Regions from separate parts of the Aureimonas sp. OT7 genome, predicted to be linked through region 1. Evidence: predicted binding sites of a transcription regulator. Region 1 holds the regulator's gene; each other region holds the start of a gene.
What was found. Region 1 encodes LexA, which represses DNA repair genes until DNA is damaged. Its sites were predicted from a motif close to TGTTCNNNNTGTGTTCNG; they were not measured.
Positions count from the first base shown of each region.

Region 1 (2,269 bases):
GCTGCGGGCGGGCCTGCATCTGCGTGCAGGCCACGTCGCGCTTGCCGCCAGCGCCGGCCACCCGCAACTTCCCGTCCGGCGTCGGCCGCGCGTTGCGATCCTGGCCACCGGCGACGAACTGGTGATGCCGGGCGAAAGCACCGGCCCCGACCAGATCGTGGCCTCCAACGGGTTCGGCCTTGCCGCGATGGTGGAGGCCCATGGAGGCGAGGTGCTGGACCTCGGCATTGCCCCGGACGACCAGGCCGTGCTGGAGGCCCGGCTTGCGGAAGCAGAGGATGGCCGCGCGGATGTCGTCGTGACCATCGGCGGCGCCTCCGTCGGCGACCGGGACCTCGTCGCTCCTGCCCTTCGGGCGCGCGGCGTGGATCTGGATTTCTGGAAAGTCGCCATGCGCCCGGGAAAGCCGGTCATGGCCGGGCGCAAGGGCGCGCTGCGGGTTATCGGGCTGCCGGGCAACCCGGCATCCACGATGGTGGCCGCAACCCTGTTCCTGCGGCCCCTCGTCCGCTGTCTCGCGGGGCTCGGCGCCGATCCGGGTTTCCAGCACGGCGTCCTGTCGGCGGCCATGCCGCAGGGCGGCGAGCGTGCCGACTTCGTCCGCGCCCGGCTGCACCACACGGCAGAGGGCCTGCCGCAGGTAGAAGCCTTGCCACGGCAGGACTCCTCCCTTCTTTCCATCTACGCCCTTGCGGATGCGCTGCTGTACCGCCCGCTCGCCGCCCCCGCCGCGCAGGCCGGCCAGGAATGCCTGTTCATTCCCCTCGATTGAGGCGCCATGAAAGCTTGCAGAACACAACTGGAACAGCTAGGTTTGTTCTGGTTTTGTTTTTGATCGATTCCGGGGGCGGCACGTGCTAACGCGCAAACAGCATGATCTCTTGATGTTCATTCACGAGAGGCTGCAATCCGCCGGCGTCCCGCCTTCCTTCGACGAGATGAAGGACGCGCTCGACCTTCGGTCGAAATCCGGCATCCACCGCCTGATCACGGCCCTCGAGGAGCGTGGTTTCATCCGCCGCCTGCCCAATCGGGCGCGGGCGCTGGAAGTCGTCAGGCTACCCGAGTCGATGGCACGCGGCGGCCGGGCCGCCGCGTCTGCCCCGGCCCCTTCCAACGTCGTTTCGCTTGCCGAGCAGTCTGCTGCATCGGGTCTCGCCGCGCGCCGCCGGGTTGCCCCCGCCGCAAACGATGCCGATGCCGGCATCAGCGTCCCCGTCATGGGCCGGATCGCGGCCGGCGTACCTATATCCGCAATCCAGAACAACACCCATAGCCTGACACTGCCACCGGACATGATCGGCCCCGGCGAACATTATGCGCTGGAGGTTTCCGGCGATTCGATGGTGGAAGCCGGGATTCTGGATGGGGATACGGTCGTGATCCGCCGGGTGGATACGGCAACGCCGGGCGATATCGTGGTCGCGCTGGTGGATGACGAGGAGGCAACCCTCAAGCGGTTCCGCCGCAAGGGAACCGCCATCGCCCTGGAAGCAGCCAACCCCGCATACGAAACCCGGATATTCAGTTCGGACCGTGTGCAGGTGCAGGGGCGGCTGGTGGGTCTGATACGGCGTTACTGACAGTATTTTCCGCCGTCCCGTCGGTTTGCGCTTCGCCACCCTTCTTCCAGTATTCCGGCCATGCCGCCAGTCTGTGCACGTTCCATTCCTGCGGATCGGCCGGGATGGACGGCGTCAGCACGAGCTTGCCCCCATCACCGCGGGATATTGCAAGGGAGCCGGTCCGGCGCAGGCTGCGCAAGGTGACCAGCGTTGCGCCGCCGTTCGGACACCGTCCACGGCGAAGCGCCCGCGCCACAATCACAAGGTCTGCCTGCGCGCAGAGCCTGTCCGTCTCCTCTATGGAGTCGGTCCACGCCAGCCGGATGCCGGATGCGGTGGCAAGCTGGCAGGCAGGCGGTTCGCATGGTATCGGCCCATCCGCGTCGGGCGGACCGTAGCGGCGTTCCCACTGGTCGGCGATGAACCGGCCTGGACGCTTGCCTAGATGGGCAAGCCCCCCGGGCGCAACCAGCGCGACCTTCATGCCATCCTCGAAGATCAGGATATCCGGCGGGGCTTGCCCACCCACGGCAAGGTAGCCGCCCACGATAGCCGCCGGCAACGCCAGCCAACGCAGCGCGCTGGCCATGAAGCACGCAAGAAACAACGCAAGCGAGAGGGCTATCAGTGACGCTGCGGGCAAGGCCATGCCGCCCTGGTCGGGGAAGGTCTCGGCCAGAAAGCGCGTGACGACGAAGACCATG
Region 1 covers NZ_CP062167.1:2,736,386-2,738,654, forward strand. The annotation lists gene glp (gephyrin-like molybdotransferase Glp) at 1-772, shown strand, start outside; gene lexA (transcriptional repressor LexA) at 855-1,583, shown strand; gene IGS74_RS13090 (ComEC/Rec2 family competence protein) at 1,525-2,269, opposite strand, start outside.

Region 2 (2,269 bases), 1.3 Mb from region 1:
CACGCCGGCGCCGTCGGTATTGGAGAAGGTCGCGCCCGCACCGAAGAGGCGGAAGGGACGTTCCGCCACCTCCACCATCACCGGCAGCGTCCCATCGGCGACCTGGCCATCGGCGGGGCGCACATTGACGCTGGAGAAGACGTTCAACTTGGACAGTCGCTCGCGCGCGTCGGCCAGCTCCTGCCGGGAATAGACCGTGCCGGGGCGAATGCCGGCCATGTAGGCGACGAAGCCGGGCCGCACGGCCTGGGTTCCCTTGACGCTCGTCACGCCGAAGGGAACGCGCTGCCCGGGCGACAGCGACAATTCGTAGTCCAGTTCGCCACGTGCCGAGTCGGCTATGACGTCCCGGTGCGTGACGGCCGCGAAGGGGCGCCCCGTATCCTCGATATCGCGATATATGCGGTTCTGCGCCGACAGGATCCGCGTCGAGTCCGCCGAGGAACCGCGGGTCAACTCGTAATCCGCCGGGTCCACCACGGGGGGGCCGTCCGTGGTGATGGCAACCCGGCCGACCTTGTAGAGCTGGCCGGGTTCCACGGTGATGGTTACGGGCACCGTACCCGCCGTATTGAACGCCGTGTCCGGCGGCAGGGTCGCGATGTCCTGCCCCTCGATGCGGATGGTAACGATGCCGTCATAGCGGGAATTTTCGTACAGGGCGGCAACCAGCCGCTTGCGGTCGTTGCGCGCCTTGGCCAGCAGGCCGAGCGAGCCGGATACCGGCTCGTCTTCGTCGGCGATCAGCGTGGATGCGGCTTCCATCGCATCTTCCAGCCCGTCGACAGGCTGCGTGAGCGTCAGCGTGACCGAGTAGTTGACCGGATCGAGCACCGGTTCGGAATCATCCTCGCCTTCGAAGAACTTGAAGCCGAACAGCTCGAAGGCATGCGCCGATGGCGTTCCGGCCAGAAGGGCGGAGCACATCGTGGAAGCCATCAAGGTCAGGACGATGCCCGTTCTACGCAGAGGCACGTTCGCAATCACTTTCCGCCGTTCGGAATGCTTGAGACATTCCCCCTTAAACCGCACGCTCCCCCGAGCGCATCCGGTAAAATGCCGGGGATGCGGTAAATGACAACCTACGATGCGGCCACCCGGGGGCATTCCTTGCGGCTTTTGTGGGACTTACGCCACAGTGCGCGCATCTGCGCACCCATTGCGAAAGCCGCCTCCACAAGGGCTGCGTGCGGCTTTAACCGCCCGTTAACCGCCTTGACCGGTGTTGCGCGACAATCGGTCACTGGATAGAACAAAGAGCGAACGGTATATGCTTTGAGCATGGCCCGAACGACGCTTCTCGACAAACTCGCCATTTTGAGCGACGCCGCGAAATACGATGCCTCCTGTGCGTCGAGCGGGTCGGTCAAGCGCAATTCGCTGAAAAGCGGAGGCATCGGCTCCACCGAGGGGTCGGGCATCTGCCACGCCTATGCACCGGACGGACGATGCATTTCGCTATTGAAGATCCTGCTGACGAATTTCTGCATCTACGACTGCGTCTATTGCGTGAACCGCCATTCGTCGAATGTGCCGCGGGCCCGGTTTTCGGTGGAGGAAGTCGTCGATCTGACGCTCAACTTCTATCGTCGGAATTATATCGAGGGCCTGTTCCTGTCCTCCGGAATCATCCGCAACTCCGATTATACGATGGAAGAGATGGTGCGCGTGGCGAAGTCCCTGCGGCTCGACCATAATTTTGCGGGCTATATCCATTTGAAAGCCATTCCGGAGGCCTCACCCCAGTTGATGGAAGAGGCCGGGCTTTATGCCGACCGCCTGTCCGTCAACATCGAGTTGCCGACGGATATCGCCCTGTCTCAGTTCGCACCCGAAAAGAAGCCGCGCGATATCCGCCGCTCCATGGGGCATCTGCGCCTGAAGATCGAGGAGAGCGAGCCGGAAAAGAAAGCGAAGACCAGGCCGAGGCGCTTTGCTCCGGCGGGGCAGTCGACGCAGATGATCGTCGGGGCCGACGGGGCGGACGACGACGCCATACTGGCGCGTTCGGAAAATCTCTACGGCTCGTTTCGGCTGAAGCGCGTGTACTACTCGGCCTTCTCGCCCATTCCGGATTCGTCCAGCCGGCTGCCGCTGGCGAGGCCCCCCTTGATGCGCGAGCACCGGCTGTACCAGGCCGACTGGTTGTTGCGCTTCTATGGGTTCGAGCGTTCGGAAATCGTCGCCGGCGGAACGGATGGCATGCTCGATCTTGCCATCGACCCAAAGCTTGCCTGGGCGTTGAAGAACAGGGAGCGGTTCCCGGTCG
Region 2 covers NZ_CP062167.1:1,432,710-1,434,978, forward strand. The annotation lists gene IGS74_RS06905 (autotransporter assembly complex family protein) at 1-975, opposite strand, end outside; gene IGS74_RS06910 (putative DNA modification/repair radical SAM protein) at 1,282-2,269, shown strand, end outside.
Region 2: IGS74_RS06910 (putative DNA modification/repair radical SAM protein) is a predicted target of LexA. The motif match lies at 1,249-1,266, and genes of this name have one in related genera.

Region 3 (2,269 bases), 730 kb from region 1:
TGGTCCAGCGCCTCGCCGCGCGCCTTTGCCGCCTCGATGAAGACCTTCAGGTTGGCGCGCGCCGCCGCCTGCCCGACGAAATCCTCCAGCCGCTGCGGCCGAAGCGTGTTGTCGTCCTCGCCCCGGCTGTCGGGCGAAATGAGGCGCCGTGCGTCGCTCATCGGCTCAGCGCCTTCAGGCCGAGGCGGATCAACCGGGCGGATTCCGCGTCCTCGCCCGCCTCGCGCACGGCGCTTGCGATGGCGCCGGCCGCCTGGTCGCGGGCGTAGCCCAGATTGACCAGCGCCGACACTGCGTCGGCCACCGCCCCGGCGGCCACGCCGTCGCCAAGGTCGCGCTTCAGGGCAAAGCCATCGATATCGCCGGCCGTGGCGAAAGCCGGGGCCTTGTCCTTCAACTCCGCCACGATGCGGGCGGCGACCTTGGGGCCCACACCCGGCGCGCGTGCCACCATGGCCTTGTCCTGCAGGGCCACGGCATTGGCGAGGTCGCCGGCCGACAAGGTGCTCAGCACGGCCATGGCCACCTTGGCCCCGACGCCCTGCACGTTCTGCAGCAGGCGGAACCAGCCGCGCTCCGCATCGCTGGCGAAGCCGTAAAGGCGGATCATGTCCTCGCGCACGATGGTCTCGATGAACAGCGTCACCGCTTCTCCCATGCCGGGCAGGTTCGACAGGGTGCGTGCGCCGCAGAATGCGACATAGCCGACGCCATGGACGTCGACCACCACATGGTCACCGCCGATCTCGTCCACCGTACCCTTGAGTTTACCGATCAAACCCTGCCCCCTGCCAGGACGCCCCTGTCGCGTCCCGCTTCCAGTGCCGCAAGCCGCGCCGTCGCCGACTGGCGTTGATGCGTATGGCATATGGCGATGGCCAGCGCATCGGCGGCATCGTCCGTATCGAAGACGGCTTTCGGCATCAGAACCCTGACCATCATATGAATCTGGGTCTTCTCGCCATGGCCGACACCGATGACCGCCTTCTTGACGGCGTTCGGGGCATATTCCGATACCGGCAGGCCGGCAAGGGCTGGCACCAGCATGGCGATGCCACGCGCCTGCCCGAGCTTCAAGGTGGCCGTCGCGTCCTTGTTCACGAAGGTGTGCTCGACGGCGGCCTCGTGGGGGCTGAAGCGATGGATCACCTCCGCCAGACCGTCATGAAGCTGCCGCAGGCGCGAGGCGAGATCAAGCTTGTTGTCGGAGGTGACGGTGCCGGAATCCACGAAACGAAGGCTGTTTCCAAGGGTTTCGACGATACCCCAGCCCGTACGGCGCAGCCCCGGATCGATGCCGATGATGCGAATGACGCTCTCCTGCCTCGGGCGGACCATATCTTCTCCATTCATAGGCACATCGGTCGATTCGATAAAGCGCAAGAGTGAACAAAAGAGAAACATTCATTCGGGCGGTCGCAATGCCGCCGGACAGACGACATATGCCGGGTCGGAACTTGCCGAAGGACGACGCCCCATGCTCCCGACGATCCGCACGCTCGCCATCGCCGTCATGCTGGCGTCACCGCATGCCGCCGCCGCGCAGGACGCCGTGCCGGACGACGTGCGGGAGGCAAGGCCGGCCACGGCCGCCCCCGGCATTGCCGATCTGTCCGGCGCCTTCGAGGCCCTGCAGCCCCTGGAAACAGTCGTGATCGCCCGCAAGGGCGAGATCGTCCTGGACCGCGGGTTCCGGGGCAACCGGACCGATCGGGCCACCAACATCAAGTCGGCGTCCAAATCTGTCATCTCGGCCCTTGTCGGCATCGCCATCGACAAGGGCATTCTGGAGGGGACCGACCAGAAGATCGCGACCGTGTTGTCCGGCTCGTTCCCCGCCGATCACGACCCGCGCCTCGACGATGTCACCATCGGCCATCTCCTGTCCATGCAGGCCGGGCTGGAGCGAACCTCGGGCAGCAACTACGGCGGTTGGATCGCCAGCCGCAACTGGGTTTCCGACGCACTGGCCCGCCCCTTCACGGACGAGCCGGGCGGCGCCATGCTGTATTCCACCGGCTCGACGCATCTTCTGTCCGCAATCCTGACGCGCGCCAGCGGCAAGCCCACGCGGCAACTGGCGCGGGAGTGGCTGTCACCGGCAGGAGCCACCGTCTCGGGTTGGGAACGCGATCCCCAGGGGATCGACCTTGGCGGCAATCAGACGGCCATGACGCCGCGCGCCCTTTTGGCCTTCGGCGAAATCTACCGGCGCGGCGGGCTGGATGCGGAGGGCCGGCGCGTCGTCTCGCAAGGCTGGATTAACGAA
Region 3 covers NZ_CP062167.1:3,465,730-3,467,998, forward strand. The annotation lists gene ruvB (Holliday junction branch migration DNA helicase RuvB) at 1-161, opposite strand, end outside; gene ruvA (Holliday junction branch migration protein RuvA) at 158-778, opposite strand; gene ruvC (crossover junction endodeoxyribonuclease RuvC) at 775-1,338, opposite strand; gene IGS74_RS16585 (serine hydrolase) at 1,478-2,269, shown strand, end outside.
Region 3: ruvC (crossover junction endodeoxyribonuclease RuvC) is a predicted target of LexA. The motif match lies at 1,386-1,403, and genes of this name have one in related genera.